2 regions of the Pseudooceanicola algae genome follow, and region 1 is predicted to be linked to the other one. Evidence: riboswitches for the same ligand, from Rfam matches in the RefSeq annotation. Region 1 holds a riboswitch; the other holds the start of a gene.
The links. A riboswitch is a leader RNA that binds a small molecule or an ion and turns the genes downstream of it on or off. The one in region 1 is predicted to bind cobalamin.

Region 1 (9,734 bases):
CCTGACCGGTGGATTCCCCCATGACGACAGTTTCCTGCACCTCGATGATGATGGACCCCCAATCGACGCCGGAATCACTCAGGGCCGATTGGAAATCGAAGACGAATTCGCGGTCCATCAGATCGAAATAGGTCAGGTTCAGGGACAGCTTGACCGGGCTTTCCATGCTGGCGACGACATCGACGTACTGCTTCAGAGAGGCCTGGATGATGTGGCGTGTCAGCTGTGTCGCCAGCCCGTGATCGGTGAAGATGGATGGAAAACTTGCCGGCGACAGCAGTCCGTGACGTGGGCTTTCCCAGCGGCAGAGGACCTCGTAGGCGGTCACCTGCCGCGAGGCGAGGTCCACCAACGGCTGAAAATAGGGCACGACCTCTCCGGCATGGCAGGCCGCCTGGAATGTCTTGGCAAGCTGGGCGTGATCGAACCGTTCGGCCACGTCCTGACTGTAGACCGTCGCGGTGCCGCGCCCAGACTCCTTGGAGGCATAGAGCGCCAGATCCGCGCTGTGATAGAGTTTCTCGTAAGCCTTCCCGTGATCCGGCGTGAAGGAGGCCCCGATGCTGACCCGCCCCAGATCCGGCTTGTTCAAAAAGGCCGAAGCTCGCAGAATCGTCATCCGACAGGTGGTCATCAGCGCGCGCAGGTAATTCCCGCTTCGTTTCGGCAGATCGGTGAACATCGCAAATTCATCACCGCCGACCCGGCCCACGATGGCCCGCGCCGGAGAGGCATCCATGATCGCCTGGGACACGGTCTTCAGGTAATTGTCCCCGAACTGGTGGCCATACATGTCGTTGACGGTCTTGAAGTGATCGACGTCGATCAGGATGAAGGCCCCCGGTTCGACGGAACTGTCCAGCCGTTCGCGCACCTTGCCCTCGAATGTTGCGATATTTTCCAGCCCGGTCAGCGGGTCCAGTTCGGAAACCCGTTGCAGGCGCAGGGCACGGGACCGGCTGGCCGCCAGATCACGCTCAAGGTCGATCCGGTCCCACCAGGCACCGATCATGAATTCAAGGGTTTCGGCGAGTTTCCCGAGCACGGCAATGGTTTCGGGCGACGTCGCCTCCGTCGGACCGGCCTCTGTCGCCTCGCCCGGCGCGGGGCCCGCCGCCGAAAAGCCCAGCCCAAGGACCCCGGCACAATCGCCGTTGCGCAGGAACAGCGCCCAGGTCAGCCCGTGCTGGTGCCCGGCCTGGCCCAGGTTGCCCGTGACCGCCATGGCGGCCGGCCTTTCGCCGGGCTCGTCGGAATGCAGACGCGTCCGGGACCTGCCGAGCAGCACAAGCCGATCCCAGGTCCTTTCCCGCAGGCTGCGCGCCTCTGCCTCCGGGCCGTGGGTAAAAAGCACCGGGCTGAAGGCATCGCCGCCCACCTCCGGCGCCGCAGGCGGCAAAAGCCCGGCCGAAGGCGCGGGCAGCTCCGCGCCCCTGATCAGCGCCGGGTTCAGCAGCAGTACCACGGACCGCGCCCCGGTCGTGGATTGTGCCAGTTGCGCAACCGCGCACAGCTTTTGTGTCAGATCCTCCAGCGCGTTGTCGCCGGGCTCCGCAGCGCGCGCTGGCCCGCCATCGCCCGTCACCGGACCGAATTCCGCCGGGCTCATCCTGGGGTCTCCGGGCCGCGACCGGTCGGCGCGCCAGGACACGGGCCGGGACCGGTCATCTGGTTTGCCGGCACTGAGACCTCTTCGTTCATTCCCACTCCCGCGCAATGGATCCTGCACCGCCTGTCCTTGCAATTGCACCGGCGCGCCCCGAAGGCTCGGCACGATATGGATTCGTTCGCCCCCTGCTGGACGAATGTCAGGGGGATACCTTAACGAGTTGTTAAGAAATCCGGGACGGACACAGGCAAGTCATTCGGCAAGAAAACCACGACAAGGGCTGCCCTGTACAGGGACTTGCGCCCAATGTTGGCCCCAAACGGGCAACGAAGCCCTGCGCCCGTGCGACGGGCACCTAGGGTGTGCCGTCGGGCAAACCCGCCTCCGTGGTGATCGGTCGCCAGCCCGCGACACCGGCGCGCATCGCCGAGAGGACAGCCGCCCCGGCGGCTTCGCCGATGGCCGTGTGCAGACCGGCAAAACGCCCAGCCCCTGCAGGTGCGGCCACGGCGATGCAATCGGTCCCGGTCCCGGTGGCCAGCCCCGTGGACAGGTGCAAACCGGCTTCGGTGATCGCAAGCGTCCGGGCCTCGGCCACCAGCGACAGCAGTTCGATCAGGGCTTCGGGGCGCAAACCACAATTCAGGCGCAGCGCGATGTTTACTGTTCCCCAGCCCGTTCGGAGCGCGGGCCCGGACGGGGGTACCCCGAGGCGGCGGCCGATGCTTTCGGCATTGGACAGCCCCACCGTGGCAACCGCGTCGGCCCGGATGCCGTCAACCTCGACCATAGCATGTTCGGCGGCAGCCAGATCCCGGCTGGTCAGGAAACAGACCGCGTCTTCGGCCCGCCGGTTGCGCAATTCACCGTCGAGCCAGGCGAGGGCGTCACGCTCGGGGCCGAGGTCGGCATTGCGCACCTCGCGCCACAGGATGCGGGCCGCGCTGACCAACCCGGGCCGGTGCGGCGCCCAGCTGAGCACCTGCATTGGCGCGCCAAGGTCGAAATCCAGCCAGGGGCCGCGCTGCGTCAGGGTCATTTCAGCACGCGCAGCGCCTGAAAGACCGGGCCGTCGGGGGTCTGTTCGTGAAAGGCCGAGATCTGGAAGGCGCGGGCCAGCAGGTCCGGCGTCAGCACCTCGGCCGGGGGACCATCGGCCAGGATCGTCGCCTCGGCCAGCAGGATCAGCCGGTCGCAATGGCGCGCGGCCAGACCGAGGTCGTGCAAGGAGACAAGCACGCCATGGCCATCACGGGCGAGATCGGAAAAGACCTCCATCACCGCGATCTGATGCGCCGGGTCGAGACCGGCAATCGGTTCATCCGCCAGCAACAGCGGGGATTCCTGAGCCAGGGCACGGGCGATCAGGGCGCGGGCCTGTTCGCCGCCCGACAGCCGGGTCGCGTCGCGGTCACGCAGCGGCCCCAGCGCCATGCGTTCCAGCGCGGATTCCACCGCCTTGCGATCCACGGCGCCGATGCCGTCCCCGCCATGGGGCAGGCGGCCAAGCGCCACAAGATCCGCCACGCTGACCGGCCAGGCGATTTCGCGTTGCTGGGGCAGCCAGGCGGCCGCGCGGGCGCGGGCCAGAGGCGCCATGCGCGCAAGAGAGCTTTCGCCCAGGGCCGGCAACAGGCCCAGGGCCGCGCGCATCAGGGTCGTCTTGCCCGCGCCGTTCGGCCCGATCAGGCCGACCATCTCGCCCGGACGGATATCCAGCGACAGCTTTGAAAAGACCGGGCGGCCGCCCAGCTCCACGCTCAGTTCCTCGATCCGCAGCAGGCTCATGCGCGTTCCTTTCGCAATTGCCAGAGCAGGCGCAGGAAGAACGGCGCGCCGATGAGGGCCGTCAGCACACCCAGCTTCAGGTCGCGGTCCGGCGCGATCACCCGCACCGAGATATCGGCCATCAGCAGCATCGCCGCCCCGCCAAGGGCCGAGACGCCCAGCAAGCGGCCCGGTCGCCCACCAATCAGAGGGCGCAACAGATGCGGGACCACCAATCCGATGAAGCCGATGACCCCGGCCACCGCCGTCGCCGCCCCGATCGCCGCCGCCGTGCCCAGCACCACCTGCCAGCGCAGCCGGGTCAGGTCGATACCCAGCCCTTCGGCAGCATCTTCGCCCAGGGTCAGCGCCTCGAGCCCGCGGGCCGAACGGGCCAGCAGAAGCCATCCGAGCAATGTGAAGGGCAGCGCCAGCCAGACATGGGTCATCGACCTGTCGGCAAGGGATCCCATCATCCAGAACACGATCTCTCCGGCGGCATAGGGATTGGGCGACAGGTTCAGCACCAGCGATGTCAGCGCCCCCGACATGGCCGAAATCGCGATTCCGGCAAGGATCAGTGTCAGTGACCCGCCGCGCGGCCCGGCCAGCGTCACCAGCAGCAGCACCGCCACCAGCGCCCCAGCCAGCGCGGTCAGCGGCAGGGCCAGCGCGAACAGACCCGCAAAGCCGGTCTGCAGGGCCAGTACTGCCCCGAAGGCGGCCGAGCCGGACACCCCGATGATCCCAGGCTCGGCCAGCGGATTGCGCAGGAACCCCTGCATCGCCGCCCCCGACAGCCCCAGCGAGGCGCCGATCATCACCGCCAGCAGCACCCGTGGCAGGCGGATTTCGCGCATCACCATGACCGCCGGGCCATCGCCACCCAGGACCAGCGCGCGCAGGCTTTCCCCCAGCCCGAGCCCCGCCGGCCCCAGGCTGAGCGAGACCAGCGCCAACAGGATCACCAGCGGCAGCAGCAGCCGCACGGGGGCCTTCACGGAAGGCTCCGGGTCATGGCAGGGCGCCGCATCATGGGACCTGCTTTCGGAATTCGGCCAGGGCCGCAACCGCCTTCAGCACATGCGGCGTGCCGCATAGCCAGTCGCGGTCGGCCACGACACGCAGCGCGCTTTGATCGCGCAGGGCGGCAACCGCCGGATGCCGCAGGATTTCTTCGGAGCGCGAGGCACCGGGGTAGGGTGAACCGGTGATCAGCGCCTCCGGACGGGCCATGACAAGGCGTTCCAGCGGCAGATGCCCGCCGCCCATGTCCCCGGCGATGTTTTCGAACCCGGCGGCCATCAGGATCTGCCCCGCAAGCGTGCGGTCGCCGGTGGTATAGCCATTGGCGTAATAGATCGCCGCCGTTGGATTCCGGGTGGTCTGCACCCGCAGGGCGTCGAGCCGGGCATCGAAATCGGCAATCAGGTCTGCCGCCGCCGCGTCGCGCCCAAGCGCTGCCCCGACCTGTGTGATGCGATCCCGGATGTCGTCCAGACTGTAGGCCGGCCGCACCTCGACCACCTCCCGGCCAAGGCGACGCAGCATGGAGACCGTGGCGCGGGAGGTATAGGAGCCGGCCAGCACAAGATCGGGCTGCAGGAGCCAGATTTCCTCGGCGCCGGCATGGTTGATCGGATAGTCCAGCGCCTGCTGCGCCATGGCGGAACTGCGCGGTTCCCGCGACAGGTCCGACACCGAAACCAGCTGCCCCGGTGCCGCCAGCAGCATGGCCAGCTGATCGGTGCAGAGGTTGATCGACACGACCCGCGCAGGTGCCTCTGCCGCCGCCGGGACGGCATGGGACGCCAGCAAAGCCGCCAGAACGACGGTCAGAGCGGCGGTGCCCCTGGACACCGCCGCCCTCAATGGCCTAGAAATTGCCGCGAATGCCGACATAGAACGCCCTGTCGCTTTGCCCATAGCCGCGCACGGTCTGGTATTCCTCGTCCAGCAGGTTGACGATGCGCAGGTAGATCTCTCTGTCCTTTGCAATATCGTAACCAAGCGTCACGTCCACAAGCGTGTAGTCCGGCAACGGCGTACCGCTGTCCAGGTGATCCGACACCCGGCGCACGACCAGCCCGCCGCGCAGTTGCGGCGTCAGGTCCGCCGCCAGCCGCAGCGCCAGTTCATTGCGCGGCACCCGGTCAAGGCGCGCGCCAGAGGCATCTTCGGCATCGGTGTAGGTATAGCTGGTATCAAGGCGCAGCGTCTCGCTCAGCCGCCAGCCCCCCGACAGTTCAACCCCCTGCATGGTGCTTTCGCCTTCCACCTGGGTATAGCCGCTGCCGACCCAGTCGATCAGGTTGGTTATCTCCATCCGGAACAGCGTCGCCTTGACGAAACCGCTTTCGCCCAGCCGTTTTTCCACGCCCAGGTCGTAGCTTTTCGAGGTTTCGGGCTGCAGGTCGCTGTTGCCGTACCAGGGATCGTAGAGTTCATAAAGCGACGGGGTGCGGAACCCGGTGCCCGCCGAAGCCCGCAGGGTCACGTCGGACCGGGGACGCCAGGCTGCCGCCAGCCGGCCAGTGGTTTCGCCGCCAAAGACCGAATGATCGTCGTGCCGGACCGAGGCCACCAGGTCGAAGGTTTCGCTCGGGGCCCATTGGCCTTCGGCGTAGGCGCCCAGCTGGTCGGTTTCGGCCACGAAGGTATCGCCGTCATAGGTTTCCCGCGTCGCATCCGCACCGAAGGCCAGGGTGAAGGCATTGCTGAGATCCATCGAGGCCGCATAGGCCAGCGACTTGCGGATGCCGAGGTTGGGGTAATAGGAGGCGCCCCAGGTATTGGTGCCCCGGCTTTCCCGGTCGATCCGGTAATACTGCGCCGAGATTTCCTGTTCCAGGATCGCCCCGTCGAACCGCAGGAAGCCGCGCAACCCGTAAGAGGTCGCCTTGGTCACCTCGTCCGGGCTGCCGTCGACCGGGCCGCTGGTGTATTCGTCGTATTCCGTCTCGGTCTTCTGCCAGAAGGCCGCGCCGCCGAAGGTCAGCGCATCGGTCAGGTCATATTCGCCGGTCAGGTTCAGCCGCGTGCCTTCATGCCCGTCGGCTTCGGTATTGCCGTCGTTCTCGTCCGCCGAGGAATAGCCGTCTGTTTCGATATGCGACAGGGACAGCGCATAGGTGCCACGCGTGCCCATGTAGCTTTGATTGAGAGACAACTGCCGGGTGTTGTAGCTGCCATATTCCAGCGCGTAGCTCTGGCTCAGGCCCGGTTCGGTGGCCCGGTTGGTGCTGATCGAGATCACGCCGGCAATCGCTTCGGAGCCATACAGCGCCGATTGCGCGCCCTTCAGCACCTCGACCCGCGAAATATCGGCGGTGGTCAGCGAGCCGAAGTTGAACGAGATCTGCGCCGCCGAGGGGTCGTTCACGTCGATCCCGTCGACATAGACGCCGAAATAGGCCCCGCCCGCGCCGCGGATGCGCAGGGTGGTGGCATTGCCGATGCCCCCGGCGGTGGTCAGGCTGAGCCCCGGCAGCGTGGCCAGGTAATCGACAAGGCGGATGTCGCCGGCTTGTTCAAGGTCGTCCTGCGAGACGATCTCGACGGTGGCGCCGCTGCGGGCGGTCTCGGTTTCGCCGCGGTTGGCGGTGACCGTGATCGGGGCCAGCGGGGTGACCTCCTGCGCGGCGGCGGGCACGGCCAGAAGGCAGGCCAGAACCGGAAGCGTGGCCGCTACAGGCCGCCGCGATGCAACAGCAAAAACCGGGATGAATCGAGGGCAGCCGGGCAGGGCTGCCGGGAAATGTCGTGTCATAGCTATCCTTCCCGCGCCCACAAACAGGCGCGACAGTCACAGGAAGCCCGGCGGGTAATCCCCGGCCGGACGGTTGGCTGTCACCACGACGGAAGGTCCGTTGCCCCTGACGCTCCCCGCGCCCGGAACGGGTGATCGGCTTCGGCAGGTCTCCTGACTTGCGGGTCGATGCTTGGCCGGGTCTTCCCACCACGCAGGGGTCTGCGGGCAGTGACATTGTCCGGCTTCGCTCTCCGCCTACAGTTGCGGGGGCAGTCGCGGAATTGGGGTTCCCCCCTTACCGCGTTCCCTATTCACCGGGCTGAGCCCGGACCGAAGCGCACCGAGGATTAGTGGAGTTCCGCACCGGAGGCAAGCCATGCGGCAGGTCGCGACGCAGGCCCCCCGCAGGTCGGGCCATTCGGCCACAGTCCCCATCGCAGTCCCGCCACCCCCCGAAACAGACCCAAACCGGCCGGGCTGCGCCGCGACGTCGCCATTCTGTTGCCCGACGTCGGCGCGACGCGGGATCGACCCCGGCCAGATGGGCTGCGGCAATTGCGCACCTGACCTTCGAGGGGGCTTTGCCTCTTCGGGGTGGGGCGGGTAGAAGGGCGCCATGATCCGCGCCCTGCCCCTTCGCCTGATCCGCATCGTCCCGGCCCCGGTCGTGACGATGATGCTCGCATTGGTGGTGGCGCTGGCGGGCTTTGCCTCGGCCCGGCAGATGGCGCCCGATCCCGCAATGCTGGTCTGGGAACAGACCGCCTATGTGCTGGGCGTCCCGGTCGATGACATCTGCGGCGACGCCGCTCATGACCACGCCAGTCACTGCCCCTTCTGTCACCTGCTGCCCGAAGCCCCCGAAGTCGGGCATATGGGCCGCGCAGGGATCTGTGCGCGCGACATGGGGCTTGCCCCGCTGGGTGACCTGACCATCGCGCCATCGGCGCGGCGCGCGCATCGGTTGGCCCGTGCACCTCCGGCGCTGGCCTGAAACCACCGAACCGTTTTCAGAACAGATGCCGCGGCCAAAGGGCCGCATCGGCGCCGGGTCAGACCCGCGCCGCACCGGAGAGACAAGATGAAACCCCAATTCACCCTTCTGCCGCTTATCGGCCTGCTTGGCATGGCCAGCGGAGCCTCGGCCCACTCCACGCTGGAACAGAAGACCGCCACGATCGGCGCCTGGACCAAGATCACCCTGCGCGTGCCCCATGGCTGCGACGGCCAGGCGACCGAGACGGTCCGCATCACCCTGCCCGAAGGCTTCTATGCCGCCAAGCCGATGCCCAAGGCCGGCTGGGATCTTGAGGTCGTGACCGGCCCCTACGCGACACCATATGACAACCACGGCACCGAGATGACCGAGGGTCTGCGCGAAGTCAGCTGGTCCGGCGGCAATCTGGAAGACGGCTGGTACGACGAATTCACCGTGGCCGGGTCCTTCGGGCCGGATCTTGCAACGGGAGATGTCCTGTATTTCCCCGCCCTGCAGGAATGCGCCGATGGCACCGCCGACTGGACCGACACCTCGGGCGCGGCCGGTGTGGCCAACCCCGCCCCCAAGCTGACGCTGATCGCCGGGGACATGGTCCAGGGACATGACCACGGCGCCATGGCGGGCGGCGATCACGCCATGGGCAACACGGTAGAGGCCGGGGACCTGACCCTGTCGGGCGGCTTTGCCCGCGCCACCCTGCCCAATGCGCCCGTCGGCGGCGGCTTCCTGACGATCGAGAACACCGGCGCCGAGGCCGACCGCCTTCTGTCGGTCGAGATGCCCCTGGCCGGGCACAGCGAGATCCACGAGATGGTCATGCAGGGCGATGTCATGCAGATGGGCCCACTGCCCGACGGGCTGGAAATCCCCGCCGGTGAAACCGTCAGCCTGAAACCCGGCAGCTTTCACCTGATGTTCATGGACCTCACCGGCCCGCTGACCGAAGGCGATACCGTCACCGCCACCCTGACCTTCGAAAAGGCCGGGACCGTTGAACTGCCGCTGGAAATCCGCAAGATCAACGCCGGGGCGGCACATTCCCACAGCGGCCATACGGAGTAACACAATGCAATTGAGCACCCGGAAAATCATCATGATCGCCTCCTGGGCCCTGGCCCTGCTGGCGGTGCTTGCCCTGCTCTGGGTCCGGGTGATCGAACCCCGGATCACCCGCGATGTCGCGGGTGAACTGGGCCACGGCGATTACACCCTGGTCGCCGCCGATGGCACCACCTTTACCGAAGACAGCCTGAAGGGAGCGCCAACGGCGATCTTCTTCGGCTTCACCCATTGCCCCGAGGTCTGCCCGACCACCCTGGGCGATATCGCCACCTGGCAGGAGGAACTGATCGGCGCGGGCGAAGAGCCCCTGCGCACGGCCTTCATCACCGTCGATCCCGAACGCGACACGCCGGAACTGATCGACGAATATGTCTCCTGGGCGCCGGGCCTGACCGGTTTCAGCGGCAGCCGCGAAGAAGTCGACAAGGCGATCCGGTCCTTCCGGATCTACGCCAGCCAGGTCCCGCTGGAGAATGGCGACTACACCATGAGCCATTCGACCTCGATCCTGCTGTTCGACAGCAATGGCGACTACTACGGCGTGA
Region 2 (9,734 bases), 180 kb from region 1:
TTGCTGTCCGCGATGAAGTGGCGGGTTGCCTCGTCCTCTAGGAACGCCTCGTGACACAGGTCGAAATGATGCGGTTTCACCGCGCGGGTCGTGGCGGCGAAGGCGAAAAGGTAATCGACCGTGGCGGCGATTTCAAAGGCGCCCTTGTAGCCGTGGCGCTTGACGCCCTCGATCCACTTGGGGTTCACCACGCGGGACCGCATGACGCGCGAAATTTCTTCGTCGAGGGTGCGGATCACCGGGCGTTCAGGGCGCGAATGGTCGTTGTGATACAGCGGTACGTCACGCGATTGCAGGCTGGCGACGGCGGCGGCGGCACCGCCTTCGAACTGGTAGTAATCATCGCTGTCCAGCAGGTCGTGTTCGCGGTTGTCCTGGTTCTGCACGATGGCATCCGCCTCGCGCAGCCGCGCCTTCAGCCCGTCGCTGTCACGGCTGCCCTCATCCGCCGCGCCGTAGGAATAGCTGCCCCACTCCAGATAGGCCGCCCCCAGATCGGCGCGGTCGTTCCAGATCCGTTCGTCGATCAGTGCCTGCAGGCCTGCGCCATAGGCCCCGGGCTTGGCGCCGTAGATCCGCGACTGTGCCTCCCCGGCTCGGGCACGGGCGGCGGCGGGGTTCATGTCCTCGGGCTCGTCCAGCGCCTGCACTGCGCGGGCGGCGGAATCAAACAGGGCGATCAGTTGCGGAAAGGCATCGCGGAAAAAGCCCGAGATCCGCAGCGTGACATCGACGCGCGGCCGGTCGAGGACCGTCAGGGGCAGGATCTCGAACCCGGTGACGCGGCGGTTGGCGGCATCCCATTGCGGTTTTGCCCCCATCAGGGCCAGTCCCTGGGCGATGTCGTCGCCCCCGGTGCGCATGTTGGCAGTGCCCCAGGCGGTCAGCAGCATGGCGCGCGGCCAGTCGCCCTGATCCTGCAGATGCCGTTCTATCAGCAGGTTGGCGCTTTTCCACCCAAGCGCCCAGGCCGTGGGGGTCGGCACCGCGCGGCTGTCGACCGAATAGAAGTTGCGCCCCGTTGGCAGCGTGTCGAGCCGCCCGCGGGTGGGCGCGCCGGACGGCGCCGGGGCAAGGAAGTGCCCTGAAAGGGCGGTGAGGAGGCCCGCCCCTTCGGCCGGTCCGCAAGCCGCCAGGGTCGGGGCGATCTGATCCCGGATATGTGTCAGCACCGCTGCGGTCTGCTTGCCCACGCCGGTATCTGCCCCGGTGTCCAGCAACTGCGCCACCAGCCCGCTTGCCAGAAGCTCCAGCCGTTCGACCGTATCGCCGTGGCTGCGCCAGCTGTCGTCGGACACGGCCGTCAGCACGTCGGGGCGCGGGCCGGCCCAGGGGGCCGCCATGTCGCAATCCAGCGGGTCGAAGGCCAGACCCAGATCGGCAGCCAGGGCGCGCGGCAGGGCCGCATCACCGCTCTTGCCATCGCCGCGCGGAATGCGCACCAGCGCCAGCAGCAGGTCGCGGAACAGCGCGCCTTCAGGGCTTTGCCCGAAGATGTGCAAGCCGTCGCGGATCTGCGCCTCCTTCAACTCGCAAAGCCAGCCGTCCAGCCGCGCAAGGTCGCTGTCCGCATCCCCGGTAAAGCCTGCGTCCTTGTCGATCCCCGTAACCGAGGTCAGTGCCAGAATCTCGCGCCGCAGGTGGTCGATGCGGCGCGGATCAAGCCCGGCGGCTTCGTAGTATTCATCCACCAGCGCCTCGAGATCCCGAAGGGGGCCATAGCTTTCGGCGCGGGTCAGGGGCGGGGTCAGGTGGTCGACGATGACGGCGGCGGTGCGGCGCTTGGCCTGGCTTCCCTCGCCGGGATCGTTGACGATGAAGGGATAGACATGGGGCAGCGGGCCCATGACGGCTTCGGGATAGCAGGCCTCGGACAGGGCCAGCGCCTTGCCGGGCAGCCATTCCAGGTTGCCGTGCTTGCCCATGTGGACCAGCGCATGGGCGCCGAAGACCTCGCGCAGCCAGATGTAGAAAGCGAGGTAATTGTGCGGCGGAACAAGGTCGGGCGCGTGATAGGTCTGTTCGGGGTCGATGTTGTAGCCTCGGGCGGGCTGGATTCCGATGACCGCATGGCCATGGCGCAGGATCGACAGCTTGAAGGCCTGTGTGTCGGGGTCAAAGAACGGGTCCTGCTCGGGCGTGCCCCAGCGGTCGAGGATCTGTTGATGCATGCTTTCGGGCAGGGTGTCGAAATGGGCGCGATAGCGATCCAGTGACAGGGGCTCTCCGCCGGTGGTTTCGGCACGGTCGGTCAGCCAGTTGGTCGGCCCGGCAAGGATCGCCTGCATCAGCGCCTCGGCGTCGGCGGGCCGGTCGCGGATGTCATACCCCGCCTCTGCAAGCAGGTTCAGCACATGGACGGTCGCGGCGGGCGTGTCGAGGCCGACGCCATTGGCAAGCCGGCCGTCCTTGTTGGGGTAATTGGCCAGGATCAGCGCGACGCGCCGCTGGTCTGGGGCTGCGCGGCGCAGATGGATCCAGTTCGCCGCCATCCGCGCAGTGAACAGCACCCGGTCGGGCCGCGCCGAATAGGTCGCGATGGTGCATTGGGTGGCTTCGTCGTGGTGGTCGCTGCCCTTGAAGCCGATGGCACGGCTCAGGATGCGGCCATCGACCTCGGGCAGGGCGACATGCATGGCGATGTCGCGGGCCGAAAGCCCGGCGGTGCTGTCCTGCCAGGCCTGTTCCCCGGTTGAGGCCAGCACCACCTGAAACACCGGCGCATCATTGGCCGAGGGCAGGGCAAAGGGGTTTCGGCCCCCCGCGCCCGCCGTGCCGCCCATGCCCTGGGGCGACCCGGTGGCGAAGGCGGTGCAGTTCAGGATGACCTCGGGCCGGGTCTGATCGAACAACTGGTCCAGGGTAGCGGCCGAAACCGGATCCTTGAGCGAGGCGACGAAGACCGGCAGCGGGTTCAGCCCCTGATCGCGCAGCGCGGCGATCAGCGCGTCGACGGGGGCAAGGCCCGCGCCCTGCATCAGCGCACGATAGAAGACCAGCGGCACGCAGGCCCCGCCAGGCGTCCACCGGGCGCGCAGGTCCGACAGGTCCGGCGCGGCACGTCCGGGCCAGTAAAGCCCGGCGCGCAGCAGCGGGGCCGCCGGGGCAGGCTTGTCACCGTCTTCCAGCAGCGCCTTGCAATAGCCGAGGAACCGGGTCGAATTTTCCGGCCCGCCTTCGACCAGATAGGCCCAGAGCGCGTCGTAATCCTCATCCGGCAGGGTCGAGAGCGCGCGCAGTTCCGGGTCGGGCTTGTCGTCCCCGGGCAGGGCGGCAAAGGGGATGCCGGCCTCGTGCAGGCGCGCGGCATATTGTTCGACCCCATAGCGCCAATAGCCCGTGCCCCCGAGGACCCGCGCCACCACCAGCCGGGCCGCGCCTGCACATTTTTCCAAATGCAGGTCGACCGACATCGGGTGCGACAGGTCTGTGATCCGCGCCAGCCGCAGCGAAGGCGCATTGGCCAGCGCCGCGCGGGCCTGCGACAACGCGGCCAGTTCGGTATCGGCGGCCGAGAGCACCACCAGATCGGCGGGCGTCTGGGCGAGGTCGATCGCCTCGTTTCCGTCCTCTATTCGTCCGGGGGAAGCGGCAAGAAGATGCATCGACAGCGCCTTTGATCGGGCCGCCGGAGGAAGGAGGGGGCAGGAGCCTCCGGCGGGAGTATTTCTGACAGGATTAAAGCGCTATCCGGCGTCCGCTTGTGCCGGGGGCAGCGTCTTTTCCATGAAGACCGACACGCCATTGTCCGCGTAATCGCCGAAGGCGCCGCAGCGGGCATATCCCCTTGCCTCGTAAAGACGGCAGGCCGCCGCAAGGGCGTCACCGGTTTCAAGGCGCAGGATGGGCAGGGCATTGGCGCGGGCTTCGTCTTCGATCCGGGTCAGCAGGGCCGAGCCGACGCCACGGCCACGGGCGGCTTCGTCGGTGTAGAAGCTCTTGATCTCGCCATAGCCGGATTTGATCTGCAGGGCGCCGCAGCCGAGAACCTCGTCACCGCTGCGGGCCAGGAAAAAGCGGATATCCGGGCGGCTGAGCGCGGCGTGGCTGAGGAAATTGTTTTCCTCGGGCTTGTAAAGCTGTTTCATCAGGGCCTGCGAGGCATCGAGAAGCCGGACCGCCTCCGGGTCCGTCGCGGCGGCAGGGGTGACGGTGATCATGCGCTCAGCGCCTTTTCGATGGCGGCGCGGTCAAGGCCGGCCTGCCCGATCACCACCAGGCGGGTTTCGCGCGGGGTGCTGCCGAAGGGCTGGTCGAAATAGCTGTCGATGCGTGGGCCGACCGCCTGGATGGTCAGGCGCATGGGCTTGCCGGTGACGGCGGCAAAGCCCTTCAGTCGCAGGATGTCGTGGGCACGGATGACCTCGGCGACCTGCAGGCAGAACGCCTTGGGGTCGGTGATTTCGGGGCGGGTGACGACGAAGCTTTCGAAATCATCGTGGTCATGATGGTGGTGGTGATCATCGTCCTCTGCGTCGTCGTCGTGGTGGTGATGATGATGGACCTCGTGCCGCGCCTCCATGTCGGCCTCGGCCCCGGTCTGCATGCCAAGCAGCACATCGGCAGGCAGGGCGCCCATGGCCGAAGACACCAGCTGAACCGAGGCGCGGGCGCCGGATTTCAGGGCCTCCATGGTGCTGCTCAGCTCTGTCGAGGTCAGCAGGTCGGATTTGTTCACCACGATCATGTCGGCGCAGGCCAGCTGGTCCTCGAACAATTCGGCCAGCGGGGTTTCATGGTCGATGCTGTCATCGGCGGCCCGGGCGGCGGCCACGGCGGTTTCGTCATGGGCAAAACGGCCCTCGGTCACGGCCTTGCCATCGACCACGGTCACCACGCCGTCCACCGTCACCTTTGTCGAGATCGCGGGCCAGTTGAACGCGCGGATCAGCGGTTGCGGCAAGGCGAGGCCCGAGGTTTCGATCACGATATGATCGGGACGGTCGGGGCGGGCCAGCAGGGCCTCCATCGTGGGGATGAAGTCTTCGGCAACGGTGCAGCAGATGCAGCCGTTGGACAGCTCGACGATGTCTTCCTCGCGGCAGGTGGCATCGCCGCAGCCCTTGAGGATGTCGCCATCAACGCCGAGATCGCCGAATTCGTTGATGATCAGCGCGATCCGCCGGCCACCGGCATTGGCCAGCAGATGGCGGATCAGGGTGGTCTTTCCGGCGCCGAGGAAACCGGTGATGACGGTGGCTTGGATCTTGGCGGGCATGGTGCTGTCTTTCTGAATGGACGGGTTTGGCGTATCAATGCCCCGTCCCGCAGGGCAGGCCTGCGGGACGGGGCCGGACATGAGGCCTGAAAAGGGGGATGCCGTGATTTCCGTATGTGCGAATTGCGAGGGCGGTGTGGCATTGTACGAGGCGCTTGGGGCGCTGGTCGGGGACGAACCCCTGCGGCTGGTGCCCTGCATGAACGCCTGCGCCCAAGGCGGTGCGCTGGCGATCCGCGAACCGGGGCGCGAGGCCTACCTGTTCGGCGGGGTCAGCGCGGCAATGGCGCCGGATCTTGTCACATTTCTGCGGCTTTACCGCGCCGCGCCGAAGGGCCGGATCGAGGACGCCCGTCCGATGGGCGCGTTGCGCCATTGCCTGATCGGCCGGATCCCGGCGTGATCCGGGGCTTGGGGGCAGCAGGCGGGGCATCGGTTACTTGACCACCAGGCTGTGCCAGGCTTCCACCGGTGTGCCATCTTGGGTCAGCGGCTGGTGGTTGTTTGCGTTCAGGGTCACGCGGATCGTGACCTGCTTGCCGGGATCAAGGCCGGTCAGGTTGATCCAGGGCCCATAGGCGCGGGCCATCTTTTCCCCATCCACGTAGACATGGGCATGACCTTCGCCCGTCTTCGGCATGGTGTTCACCGCGTTGGGCGCAAAGCGGAAATCCGTGGTCAGGATATGCAGGTTCACGCTGCCTTCGCCTTCGGCAAAGGCCTCGAAATCGACGCTGACGGGGGCGCCGTTCTCGGCCGTATCGGAATGGTCATGGGGCATCATCGGGGACATGCCGGCCGGAGCGGCGGCGGGCGTGATGTCTTCGGGGGCGGCGGGGGGGGCGGTGACGTGGTGGCCCTCGTGACTGGCGTGGTCATGTCCCGACGGCAGGGGGCCGGCCGAGATCAGAAAGCCGAAGCCGGCGCCGAAGAACAGCCCGATGATCAGCATGAGAAACTGGTTTTTCATATCGTATCGGATCCTTGAAGGTCGGTTGGACGGCGCGCAGTGGCACGCACCGTCCTTTCAGAGGCGGGCAGGACGATGGGTGTTCTGCGAAGGCGCCAGAGCGACTGGCGCGCAGTCAGGCGGCCGCACGGGCTGCGCCGCTTGCCGTCTCGCGCTGCCAGAAGTGGCCGGCGAAAAGACCCGTCAGCACCCAGGCGGCAAGGCCGACGCCAAGCGCGCGGCTGGCGAAATGGCTGCCAAGCTCCGGCGGGACCGGGCCGATGAAGACATCGGGTTCCGGCGCGCCGATCACCTGCGGGGCCAGCAGCAGCAGGACCGCGATGCCCCAGGCCACGGGACCCTTGCCAAAGGCGACCAGCCAGAGCGCTGCCCCCGTAGCCACCACCGTGCAGCCCCACCAGATCTGGCGTTGCAGCAGGTCGGCGGCGGCGACGCCGGGCAGTTCCGGCGGCAGGCCGAAGGCGGGGGCCATATGAACGGTGACAAAGCCCGCGATGCCCCAGAGGATCCCGTGCCGGCCGTCGATGGTCGCGCCGTGACGGTCCTGCGCGATGGACATGAAGGCCACCAGCGCGAGCGCATAGGCGACATAGACCAGCGCCATGAACAGCACGCTCAGCCCGTTGCGGACCATGTCGAAGGGCCCAAGATCCTGATGGGCGCTGACCGCTTCGGCCCCGAAATGGACAAGGGTGCCGCCCTCGTAAAGCTCGGCATGAAGCAGGACGGGCTCGACGAACACGAGTTGCAACGCCGCGGCGATCAGCCCGGCGAGGAAGCCAGCGAACAACGCGCTGGTAAAAATTTTGCTGAACATGGCTTAGTGGCAGGGAAAGCCGGTTGCGTGACGCACGTCATGGGCCGCGTCATGCAGCGTTTCCGCATGCGAGAAGCCGGCGATCATGACCACGGAAGCGCCAATGAGGATGGCTGCTACCGGCGCCAGGAGGCTGGAAGTATTCTTGGCGCCGACGGTTGTCGTCTGCTGGACCTGGGTCGTCATGTTTGTACTCTCCTTCACCGTCACACCCGACGGTTTGCGTTGGTTTCCACATGTACGGCCGGTCTCCTGGCTGACGGCTCTGGCGCGGAACTGGCCTTCCCGGGCGAACCCAGTGGCGTTTCAGTCCCGCTTGCCGCGTCACAGTCGCGGGGGCGGCTGCGGCTATCGGGCCCCTGCATGGGTCGCCCGTTCCGCATTCCCGTTTCACCCCCAGGGCGCTTTGCGCCCGGTCGGGGGAACCGTACCGGCTTAGTGGTGCCCATTGCCCGACCCGCCGTCAAGGCGAATCGCGGGGCCGGCGCGGGCGAAAGCGCGCCTGCGGCAGCGGAGATTGCGGGGCGGGTGAGCAATATCTTGTGGAAAAGTGCTGAAACGCTACCGTATGCTGCGGTGTCTTCGTTGACAGGCCGCAGTTGGGTCCGCAGAGTCGGGACCATACTCGGAATCATCACAACCCGTGAAAGGCTCAGGCTTTGCACTTTTCCCGCATCAGGCTCACCGGCTTCAAAAGCTTTGTCGACCCGACCGACCTGATCATCCACGACGGGCTGACCGGCGTTGTCGGGCCGAACGGCTGCGGCAAGTCCAACCTGCTGGAGGCCCTGCGCTGGGTCATGGGGGAAAACCGCCCGACTGCCATGCGGGGCGGCGGGATGGAGGACGTGATCTTTGCCGGGGCCGCCACCCGCCCGGCGCGGAACTTTGCCGAGGTCAGCCTGCATATCGACAACCGCAACCGGCTGGCGCCACCGGGGTTCAACGACGAAGACCAGATCGAGATCGTGCGCCGGATCACCCGCGACGTGGGCAGCGCCTACAAGGCCAATGCGCGCGACGTGCGGGCGCGCGATGTGCAGATGCTTTTCGCGGATGCCTCGACGGGCGCGCATAGTCCGGCGCTGGTGCGTCAGGGGCAGATCAGCGAGCTGATCAACGCCAAACCCAAGAACAGGCGGCGCATTCTGGAAGAGGCGGCGGGGATCTCGGGCCTTTATCAGCGTCGCCACGAGGCCGAGCTGAAGCTGAAGGGGGCCGAACAGAACCTGCTGCGGGTCGACGACGTGATCGAACAGCTGGCTCAGCAATTGGCGACGCTGGACCGTCAGGCGCGGCAGGCGGCGCGCTATCGGGCCATCGGTACCGATCTGCGGCGCGCCGAGGGCATGTTGCTTTATCGGCGCTGGCGCGAAGCGGACGAGGCGCGCAATGCCGCGCTGACCGAATTGCGTACCCGTTCCACCGCCGCCTCGGCCGCCGAACGTGCCGCGCGCGAGGCCGAGGCTGCCCGCGCCACCGGCGAAGAAGGCCTGCCGCCGCTGCGCGAGGATCAGGCCATCGCTGCCGCCATCCTGCAACGCCTGATCGTCGAGCGGGATTCGCTGAAGGAACAGCAGGACCGCGCGGCCCAGACCATCGTGACGCTGAAATCCCGGATCGAGCAGCTTGTGCGCGACCGGGAACGCGAAGCCGGGCTCAACAAGGATGCGGGCGAGACCATCGAACGGCTCGACTGGGAAGCGCGCGAAATCGCCAAGGCCCATGACGGCCATCCCGACCGGCTGGCCGAAGCGGCGGAATTGTCGCAAGAGGCCGCCTCGGTCCTGACAGAGCGCGAAGCGGACCTGTCGCAGCTGACCGAAGACGTCGCCCGCCTGTCGGCCCGCCACCAATCGGCGCATCGACTGCTGGAGGACAGCCGCAAGACCCTGGCGCGCAGCGAAGCGCAACAGGGCGAAGCCCGCGCTGCGGTCTCTGCCGCCCGGGACAGTGCCGAACTGGCCGGCGAAACCTTCGAGGAGGCGGTCGAGGCCGAAGACATGGCACGCGAAGCCGCTGAAGCCGCCGAAGAGGCCCTGTCGGCAGCCGAAGATGCCCGCGCGGATGCGCAATCCGAAGAGGCCGACGCCCGTGCCGCCCGTGCCTCGGCAGAAGGCGAAGTGAATGCGCTTGATGCCCAGGTCCGCTCATTGGCGCGGCTGGTCGATCGCGAGGCGGGGGATGGCAAGCAGATCCTCGACAGCCTGCGGGTCGATCCCGGCTTCGAGAAGGCTCTGGGTGCGGCGCTGGCCGATGACCTGAAGGCGCCGCTGGTGGCAGGCGACGGGCCCTCGGGCTGGGTCGATCTACCGGGTTACGACAGTGCGCAGGCCTTGCCCGACGGGGCCGCGCCGCTGTCGGATCATGTCACGGTGCCGGGCGTGCTGGGGCGCCGGATCGCCCAGATCGGGCTGGTCGATGCAGCGACGGGCGCGACCCTTCAGGCGGCGCTGAAACCGGGTCAGCGGCTGGTCACGCGGGATGGCGACCTTTGGCGCTGGGACGGCTACCGCGCCTGGGCCGAAGACGCGCCCTCGGCCGCCGCGCTGCGGCTGCAACAGATGAACCGGCTTGCCGAACTGCGCGGTGAACTGGCCGAGGCCGAGGCCCGCGCCGAAGACGCCCGTGCCACCCACGAAGGCCTGTCGGCGCGCCTTGCCGACCTGTCGGCGGCGGACAAGGCCGCCCGGCAGGCCCGCGCCGAAGCCGACCGCGGCCTGGCCGAA

Region 2: another riboswitch for cobalamin. It lies ahead of PSAL_RS11435 (CbtB domain-containing protein); the one in region 1 lies ahead of PSAL_RS12295 (TonB-dependent receptor plug domain-containing protein).

Annotation. Positions count from the first base shown of each region.
Region 1 is NZ_CP060436.1:2,620,185-2,629,918, forward strand. It holds gene PSAL_RS12270 (putative bifunctional diguanylate cyclase/phosphodiesterase) at 1-1,609, opposite strand, end outside; gene PSAL_RS12275 (adenosylcobinamide amidohydrolase) at 1,965-2,648, opposite strand; gene PSAL_RS12280 (ABC transporter ATP-binding protein) at 2,645-3,397, opposite strand; gene PSAL_RS12285 (FecCD family ABC transporter permease) at 3,394-4,377, opposite strand; gene PSAL_RS12290 (ABC transporter substrate-binding protein) at 4,409-5,278, opposite strand; gene PSAL_RS12295 (TonB-dependent receptor plug domain-containing protein) at 5,253-7,145, opposite strand; cobalamin riboswitch at 7,272-7,477, opposite strand; gene PSAL_RS12300 (hypothetical protein) at 7,744-8,121, shown strand; gene PSAL_RS12305 (DUF1775 domain-containing protein) at 8,209-9,189, shown strand; gene PSAL_RS12310 (SCO family protein) at 9,221-9,734, shown strand, end outside.
Region 2 is NZ_CP060436.1:2,445,033-2,454,766, reverse strand. It holds gene cobN (cobaltochelatase subunit CobN) at 1-3,605, opposite strand, end outside; gene PSAL_RS11460 (GNAT family N-acetyltransferase) at 3,687-4,160, opposite strand; gene cobW (cobalamin biosynthesis protein CobW) at 4,157-5,218, opposite strand; gene PSAL_RS11450 (DUF1636 family protein) at 5,298-5,621, shown strand; gene PSAL_RS11445 (hypothetical protein) at 5,655-6,188, opposite strand; gene PSAL_RS11440 (CbtA family protein) at 6,304-7,005, opposite strand; gene PSAL_RS11435 (CbtB domain-containing protein) at 7,009-7,191, opposite strand; cobalamin riboswitch at 7,231-7,450, opposite strand; gene PSAL_RS11430 (chromosome segregation SMC family protein) at 7,665-9,734, shown strand, end outside.